DNA from 2 places in the Gellertiella sp. DMC107 genome. Region 2 is predicted to be linked to the other one. Evidence: riboswitches for the same ligand, from Rfam matches in the RefSeq annotation. Region 2 holds a riboswitch; the other holds the start of a gene.

Region 1 (4,535 bases), on a different contig from region 2:
CAGACCTGCCACACCCGGAATCTGCCGGCGTATCTCAGGCCACTCGATCAAGCGGAACACGTCGCGTGAGCCCAGACCGAGATTGCTCGCCAACAGCCAGTATTCGCCCGGGAGTCGTTCCAGTCCCGCCAGGATCAAACGGGCGCACAGGGGAAAATTGAAGAATACATGGGCCAGCAGAATGCCTGAAAGCCCGTATATGCTGATTGGCTCTGACAGGCCGAGGACCTTCAGGGCACTGTTGGCCCAGCCGTTTCGCCCCCACACCTCCAGCAAGCCCAAGGCGCCCGTGATGACGGGAAGCCCAAGCGGCAAGGCCAGCAGGCGCACCAGCCAAAGGCGGCCTGGAAATCGGGGCTGGCGCGCAAGGGCGCGAGCAAAGGGAATGGCGAGGGCGACCGACAAAACGGCCGAAAGCACGGCCTGAAGCAGCGTGAAGCGCAGTACGCCCCAGAGATAGGGATCGAACAAGGGCCGGTCCGCCGTCTTCAGCCCGGATTGCAGCAGGGAAAGCGTGGCAAGGCCCGCAAACACTGCCATACCGGCGAGAGCGAAGCCCCCGCCGGCATAGGCCCGAATCCTTTCACGGGCCGTCAGCATTTATTTCATGCTCATCGCGGCGAGCCATTCCTCGACCCAGGCCTTCCGGTTTCTGGCTACCTCTTCCGAAGACATCAGGAAGGTTTTCGACGGTTTTACCAGTTTCCCGAAAGCATCGGGCAGGGGCGTCGCGGTGGCTGAAACGGGCATCATCCAGTTTGTGGTGGGGATGATATCCTGGAAGGCCGGGGAAATCATGAAAGAGAGAAACGAGCGGGCCAAATCCTTGTCATGGGCGTTGCTCGTCATGCCTGCAACCTCGATCTGGATGTAATGCCCTTCTGCAAATTCAGCCGCCTGATAGCGTTCGGTCTTTTCTTCCACCATATGGTAGGCCGGCGAGGTCACGTAGGAGAAAACCATTGGCGCTTCGCCCTTGGTGAAAAGCCCATACGCTTCCGACCAGCCCGGCGTCACGGTCAATACGCGGCCCTTCAATTTGGCCCAGGCGTCCGGTGCCTTGTCGCCGTAGACGGACTTGACCCACAAAAGCAGGCCCAACCCAGGCGTGGACGTGCGGGGATCCTCGATGGCAATTTTCTGCGAGGGATCGCCTTCCACCAGGTCTTTCAAGCTTTTCGGCGGGTTCTTGACGGCATCGGTGTCGTAGATCACGGCGAAATGGCCGTAGTCATAGGGAACGAAAACATCGTCCTTGAAATCGCCCGGTACACTCGCCGCAGACGTATCGACTCCGCTTGCTTCGAAAAGGCCGGTTTCCTTCGCTTCGGCAACCAGATTTGTGTCCAGCCCCAGCACGATATCGGCCTTGCTGGCAGCGCCCTCGAGCTTGAGACGGGACAAAAGCGCCACCCCGTCGGCAACCGAGACGTAATTGACCGTGCAGTTGCAGGTCTTTTCGAAAGCTTCCTTGACCTTGGGACCGGGACCCCATTCGGAGGTAAAGCTCTCATAGGTATAGATGGTCAATTCCTTGTCCGCAGCCTTAGCCGGGGCTGAGGTCAGCGCTACCGCCAAGCTTGCGGTCAAAAGGCTGGTCATAAAACCGTTCATGTATGCCGTCATCGGCCTCTCCTCTCATCACATGTCGTCGTGGGGGAATGAAGGTGCCGATGCATGGCAACGTCTAATCCCTCCGCCGGTGCTAGCCGGATCAGGTTCCGCGGGTTGGCCAAAGCCTCTCAGCCTTCCGATCCCTTGGATAGGAAGGCACCCCGTTAGAGCGTCATGAGATCTATTCCGCCGCAGCCACCATGGCAAGAGGGTCCGTGCAGTCCTGCTGATACCGTCTCTGCTTCGATCCGCCCGTCTTCCGCCGGCATGGGGCCTTTTCCTCGACCGTAAACTTGTCTATCTGCTAGCGCCATGAACGAAACGTCTTTTGCCGTGTTGCTTGGTGGAACGCTGTCGCTCACCGACCGCGTGCGGGCGGCGGTGGCGGGATGCCGCGTGATTGCCGCCGATAGCGGGATTCGTCATGCCCGGGATCTCGGTCTTGTTCCCGAATTGTGGGTCGGCGACTTCGATTCCGCTCCCCCAGAAATGCTGGACCTGTGGCCCCATGTGGAGCGGCAGCCCTATCCCGCTGAAAAAGCCGTCACCGATGGCGAAATCGCGATCTCGGAAGCATTGGCGCGGGGAGCGACCCGCCTCGTCCTGGTCGGTGCGCTTCGCGGTGAACGTTCGGATCATGCGCTTCAGCATTACGTGCAGGCCACGGCCCTTGCCTCCGAAGGACGGTCCGTCTTCCTGACCTCCGGCGAGGAAGAGGCCTGGCCTCTGGTGCCCGGTACATTCTCCCTCGACCTGCCGGCAGGCAGTCTGTTTTCCGTCATCGGGTTCTGTGCGCTTCATGGTCTTTCGATCGCTGGAGCCCGTTATCCGCTCGATCAGTTCGACCTTTCCTTCGGGTCTTCCCGAACCGTTTCCAATGTGGCTGAAGGCCCGATCCATCTTTCGCTTCGCGGCGGATATGGATTGGTGCTTGCCCGACCCCAAGATTTCACGGGAGCCTGACCGATGGCGCCGCCAATCATCAAACTCGATAACATCTTCCTGAGCTTCGGGGGTGCGCCCCTGCTGAACGGAGCCGGTTTCCAACTGGAGCCGGGGGAGAGATTGTGCCTTGTGGGGCGAAACGGGTCGGGAAAATCGACGCTGATGAAAATCGCGGCGGGGCTGGTGGAGGCGCAGGCCGGCGAGGTTTTTCGACATCCTTCCGCCACCATCCGCTATCTCCATCAGGCACCCGATTTCGATGGCTTCGAAACCGTACAAGCCTATGCCGAAGCGGGTCTTGGCCCGGGGGACGATCCCTATCGCGTCACCTATCTGCTGGACCATCTCGGGCTGACCGGAGAGGAAAATCCCCATAACCTGTCGGGTGGCGAGGCGAGGCGGGCAGCTCTTGCACGCGTGCTCGCTCCCGAACCGGATGTACTTCTTCTCGATGAGCCCACCAACCATCTGGACCTTCCGACCATAGAATGGCTTGAAGGAGAACTGCAGAAAACCCGAAGCGCTCTCGTCCTCATTTCGCATGACCGCCGGTTCCTGGAGAAAGTATCGACAGCCACACTCTGGCTCGATCGGGGACAGTCAAGACGCCTGGACCGCGGGTTTGGCCATTTCGAAGCCTGGCGGGACCAGGTCCTCGAAGAGGAGGAACTGGAACAACACAAGCTCGGAAAGGCAATCGAACGGGAAGAACACTGGTTGCGCTACGGCGTGACGGCGCGCCGGAAGCGGAACATGCGCCGCCTGGGGGAGCTGCAGGACATGCGCGCCCGGCATCGCGGCCACAAGGGGCCGCAGGGCACCGTGCAGGCCAGCGTGGGAGAAGCCCGGGAATCCGGCAAGCTCGTGATCGAAGCGGAGCGCATCACGAAGTCCTATAGCGAAAGGGCCATCGTCCTGCCCTTTTCGATCCGTGTGCATCGCGGAGACCGCATTGGTCTCGTCGGTCCGAACGGCGCCGGAAAAACCACCCTGCTGAAGATGCTGACCGGACAACTGGAGCCCGATAGCGGCAGTCTGAAACTGGGTACGAATCTGGAAATTGCCACCCTGGATCAGCGACGGGAGGATCTCGATCTCAACGACACGCTGGCCCATTATCTCACGGACGGCCGCGGGGAAAACCTGCTGGTCAACGGTGAACAGCGGCATGTAACGGGGTATATGAAGGATTTCCTTTTCCAGCCCGAACAGGCCCGGACTCCGATCCGGGACCTGTCGGGCGGGGAACGGGCTCGCCTGATGCTGGCCCGTATTCTGGCGCGCCCGGCCAATCTTCTGATCCTCGACGAACCGACCAACGATCTCGATATCGAGACGCTCGATCTCTTGCAGGAAATCGTTGCCGGTTTTCCGGGAACGGTCATTCTGGTCAGTCACGATCGCGATTTTCTCGACCGGACGGTTACCTCCACGCTTGCGCCCGCCAATCCGGAAGCCCCCGACGGCCGCTGGATCGAGTATGCCGGTGGCTATACGGACATGCTTGCCCAGCGGAAGGTCGCGCAAGACGAGCGACGCAAGCAGGAGAAGGTCGAAAAAGACAAGGGTCCAGTCGCGCCAGCCTCGGGTTCCGAACCGGCCAAAGGCAAGGGTAAGCTTTCCTACAAGCAGAAATTCGCCCTCGAGAACCTGCCGAAGGATATGGAGCGCAATCAGGCCGCGATCTCGGCTTGCGAGGCCAAAATGGCGGATCCCGCACTCTTCAGCAAGAACCCGACCCTGTTCCATTCGCTGGCAGCCGAGCTGGAGGCGCTCCAGAAAAAACAATCTAGCATGGAAAATGAATGGCTAGAGCTTGAACTTCTGCGCGAAGAGCTTGAGGGATAATCGACGAAATACCCCATTTTTGCGGTATTTCTGCGGGTGTAATTGGTTTTATGACTAAACTTCATTTTTTATAAACATTGATGCAAATAATATTACTTTGATCGCATGAAGGCGATTGGCGACCGCCG
Region 2 (4,535 bases):
CGCCAAGATGGCAGGCCGAAACCAGGCCCGCGCCGCAGCCTGATCGTTCCGAACGAAAAAATCTGCGCGACCTATGGCAAAGGCAGGGCTTCCGCCTAGCTAATAGATTGTCTGTAGCGAAGCGGGCCGCCGCCTTAGGCGGGGTCGCGGGAGTTCTCCATGCACGTCATGACCATGTCCGGAACCGCCTGGAAAGATCTGCTCGATGCCCGGGCCGAGCGGCGCGCCGTTTCGGGGGCGGTGTCGGCGGCGCAGCGGCTTTACGGCCCGCTTGCCGCAAGCCGCGGCCGCTTCGTGATGGCGCAGGTCGGGCAGTCGCTCGATGGGCGCGTCGCCACGCCAAGCGGCGATGCGCGGGATATTTCCGGCCCGGAAGGCCTGCGCCATCTGCACCGCTGCCGGGCGCTGATGGATGCAGTCATCGTCGGCGCCTCCACCGTGGCGATGGACAATCCGCGCCTGTCCGTCCGCGAGGTCACGGGTCCCGATCCGGTCCGCGTGGTGATTGACTGCCGCGGCGCGCTGGACGGAACCCAGCGGCTGTTTCACGACGACGGCGCGCCCGTGATCGTCTTCCAGAGCACCGATGCACCCCGGCGCGCCTATGGGCAGGCGGACGTCGTCCGCCTCGCCCCCGGTGACGCCGGGCTCGATGTCGCGATGATCCTCGATGTGCTGGCGGAGCGGGGGCTCGACCATGTGCTGGTGGAGGGCGGAGCCCGCACCATTGCCCGTTTCATCGAGAAGGGACTGGTGGACCGGCTGCATGTGGCGGTGGCGCCGCTGATCATCGGCTCGGGTCCGACCGGCCTCCTGCTGCCGCCGATCGACCGGCTGTCCTCGGCTCTGCGCCCGCCGGTCGAGGTCTATTCGCTGGACGGGGACGTGCTGTTCGACTGCGCGCTGCGGCCCCCGGCGGCGCCGGCAAGGCTCGAAAGGGCGCTTGCTGAGGCGGAAGCGGGATAGGTCGCAGCCTGCGGCATTCTGTCCCTTCCGATCACGGGAATTTCAACGATCGCCCCCTCAACAGCCAAGCGAAGCGCCCTATATCAGAATTTGAAAATTGACAATTCGGCGCCAGGGAGTGTCCATGTCTATTCAGAATGGTTTTGATTTTGCGGGGCTCGATCCCGCGGTGGAAGTGGAACGGGCCGTATCCGAGCTGCGCCATGGCCGGCCGGTCGTGCTCGCCGATGGTGCGCGGCGAATGGCGGTGCTGTCGCTCGATTGCGTCGCACCCGGTGTCTACGAACAGTTCGCCCATGCGACCGGGGACCGTCACAGCCTGCTGCTGACCGCACCCCGGGCCGCACGGCTGGGTCTTTCCGGCACGGGCGACATCTCCGTTCCGCTGAAGGGCGTCACCTTCGATCAGGCCTCGCGCCTCGCCTACCAGCTCGGCCAGGAGGCACCGGCGCTCTGGCAGCCGGCCGATCCGCTGGCGAGCCTTTCCACGGAGCTGGCCCGGCTGGCGCTCCTGCTGCCCGCGATGATCCATGCGGACGTGACGGAGACCGCCGGCCGCTTTGCGGCCTGCGCGGTGCTGGACAGGAGCAGGATTTCCGAATCCGCGCTCGCCCGGCAGCGGTTCGAGCTGGTGGTGCGCACGCCGGTGCCGCTCACCGGCCTTGGGCTGGCGGAATTTGCCGTCTTCCGCGGCGGTCTCTCGCAGAAGGACCAGGTGGCGATCATCGTCGGCGAACCGGACCTCAGCCGGCCGGTACCGATCCGCATCCACTCCTCCTGCATCACCGGCGATCTCTGTGGCTCGCTGAAATGCGATTGCGGCGACCAGCTGCGCAACGGGCTGAAGAGCCTGAAGCGGGCCGGCGGCGGCGTGCTGCTCTATCTCGACCAGGAAGGCCGCGGCACCGGCATCGGCGCCAAGATGCGGGCCTATGGCTACCAGCATCGCGGCCTCGACACGATCGATGCCGATGCGGAACTCGGGCTCGCCGAGGACCATCGTCGCTACGAGGCGGCCATCGCCATGCTGAACCTGCTCGGCATTCAAAGCGTCGCCGTCTATACGAACAACCCCACCAAGATCGCCGCTCTCCGGGGTGGCGGCATCCAGGTGGATACGCGCGAACCGGTCAAGGGCCGCGTCACGGCAGAGAATGCCAATTATTTGAAAACAAAGACGGTTCGGGCCGGGCACATGCTCGACCTCGACGAGCTCAGAACCGCCTCCGAAAGCTGGCTTGCACGCAGCCACGCCTGATCGACGCCCAACCCCAGGCGCACCTGAACCCGGATCGCTCCCCTGCATCCGGGTTTTTCTTTGCCCGCGTCCGGCTCGCTTGACGTCGAGCCGGGAAGGGTGAATAAAAGGCACGCATTCACCAGGGGTGTCCCGGCAAGGGGCTGAGATTCTGCTAGCGCGCGCAGTGACCCGTTGAACCTGATCCAGTTCATACTGGCGTAGGGACGGTGTCACGACGGGCTCATCCGGCCTTCAGATGTCTTCGACGGCATCCGGCTTTCAAGCCCGTCCATAACCCCGCCAATTCGCGCAATGACTGGGTCTCCAACCGAAAACCTTGGAGCCTCAACCATGACGATTGCCCAGAAACCTCTCCACCCCACCGTCACCACCGGGCCGCTTCCCGCCTCCCGCAAGATCCATGTGGCGGGCGAGATCCATCCGGATATCCGGGTGCCGATGCGCGAAATCGACCTGCATCCGACGGCGGGCGAACCGCCGCTTCGGGTCTATGATGCCTCCGGCGCCTATACCGATCCTTCCCACACCGTTTCCATCGAGAAGGGCCTGCCGCGGCTCCGCACCGCCTGGATCGAGGCGCGCGGCGATGTGGAAGCCTGCGCGGGCAGGGCGGTGCGCCCGGAAGATAACGGCCATGTCTCCGCCGAAAAGGCCGTGCCGGAATTTCCGGTGCGCCCCCGCATCCTCCGGGCGCGCGAGGGCAGGGCGGTGACCCAGCTCGCCTATGCGCGGGCGGGCATTATTACGCCTGAAATGGAATTCATCGCCATCCGGGAAAACCTGGGTCGCAGGGCGGCCACTGCGGCCCGCGCCCGGGACGGCGAAAGCTTCGGGGCGGAGATCCCCGATCACGTCACCCCGGAATTCGTGCGGGACGAGGTGGCGCGCGGGCGGGCGGTGATCCCCGCCAACATCAACCATCCGGAAGCCGAGCCGATGATCATCGGCCGGAACTTCCTGGTGAAGATCAATGCCAATATCGGCAATTCGGCGGTCACCTCCTCCATGGCGGAAGAGGTGGAGAAGATGGTCTGGGCCACCCGCTGGGGCGCCGATACGGTCATGGATCTCTCGACCGGCCGCAACATTCACAACATCCGGGAGTGGATCATCCGCAACGCGCCGGTGCCGATCGGCACGGTGCCGCTCTATCAGGCGCTGGAGAAGGTGGACGGCATTGCCGAGAACCTCACCTGGGACATCTATCGCGATACGCTGATCGAGCAGGCGGAGCAGGGGGTGGACTATTTCACCATCCATGCGGGCGTGCGCCTCGCCTATATCCCGCTGACCGTCGACCGGGTGACGGGCATCGTCTCGCGCGGTGGCTCGATCATGGCGAAGTGGTGCCTGCATCATCACAAGGAAAGCTTCCTTTATGAGCATTTCGAGGAGATCTGCGATATCTGCCGCGCCTATGACGTCTCCTTCTCGCTGGGCGACGGCCTTCGCCCGGGCTCGATTGCCGATGCCAACGACGCTGCGCAATTTGCCGAGCTGGAGACCCTTGGCGAACTGACGAAAATCGCCTGGTCCAAGGATTGCCAGGTGATCATCGAGGGTCCCGGCCATGTGCCCATGCACAAGATCCGCGAAAACATGGACAAGCAGCTGAAGACCTGCGGAGAAGCGCCTTTCTACACGCTCGGTCCGCTCACCACCGATATCGCGCCGGGTTACGATCACATCACCTCGGGCATCGGCGCGGCGATGATCGGCTGGTACGGCACGGCCATGCTCTGCTACGTCACGCCCAAGGAGCATCTCGGCCTGCCGGACCGCAACGACGTGAAGACGGGCGTGATCACCTACAAGATCGCGGCCCATGCGGCCGATCTCGCCAAGGGCCATCCGGCGGCACGGTTGCGCGACGATGCCTTGTCGCGGGCGCGGTTCGAGTTCCGCTGGGAAGACCAGTTCAACCTGTCGCTCGACCCGGAAACCGCCCGGGCCTTCCACGACGAGACCCTGCCGAAGGAGGCGCACAAGGTCGCCCATTTCTGCTCCATGTGCGGCCCGAAATTCTGCTCCATGCGGATATCCCACGATTTGCGCGCCGAGTCGCAGAAAGAGGGCATGGAGGCCATGGCGGCCCGCTTCCGGGCGGGTGGCGCGCTCTACATGCCCGTTGCTTCCCCGAAGACCGGACCGGAGGCCTGAGCGATGAAAATCCTGATCAGGGGGGCCGGCATAGCCGGCCTCGTCCTGGCCCATGAGCTGGCGGGAGCCGGCCACGCGGTCACGCTCGATGACCCGGCCCCCGAGGCCGGCTCCGGCGCCTCCCGCCACGCGGGCGGCATGCTGGCGC

What was found. Region 2 has a riboswitch for thiamine pyrophosphate ahead of thiC (phosphomethylpyrimidine synthase ThiC). Riboswitches for the same ligand answer to the same signal wherever they lie in the genome.
Region 1: another riboswitch for thiamine pyrophosphate. It lies ahead of thiB (thiamine ABC transporter substrate binding subunit); the one in region 2 lies ahead of thiC (phosphomethylpyrimidine synthase ThiC).

Annotation. Positions count from the first base shown of each region.
Region 1 is NZ_JBQUZZ010000004.1:249,822-254,356, reverse strand. It holds gene thiP (thiamine/thiamine pyrophosphate ABC transporter permease) at 1-600, opposite strand, end outside; gene thiB (thiamine ABC transporter substrate binding subunit) at 601-1,602, opposite strand; TPP riboswitch at 1,675-1,788, opposite strand; gene ACT54B_RS15050 (thiamine diphosphokinase) at 1,927-2,577, shown strand; gene ACT54B_RS15045 (ABC-F family ATP-binding cassette domain-containing protein) at 2,581-4,407, shown strand.
Region 2 is NZ_JBQUZZ010000006.1:250,190-254,724, reverse strand. It holds gene ACT54B_RS19240 (GGDEF domain-containing protein) at 1-43, shown strand, start outside; gene ACT54B_RS19235 (RibD family protein) at 160-966, shown strand; gene ribA (GTP cyclohydrolase II RibA) at 1,091-2,224, shown strand; TPP riboswitch at 2,338-2,449, shown strand; gene thiC (phosphomethylpyrimidine synthase ThiC) at 2,558-4,387, shown strand; gene thiO (glycine oxidase ThiO) at 4,391-4,535, shown strand, end outside.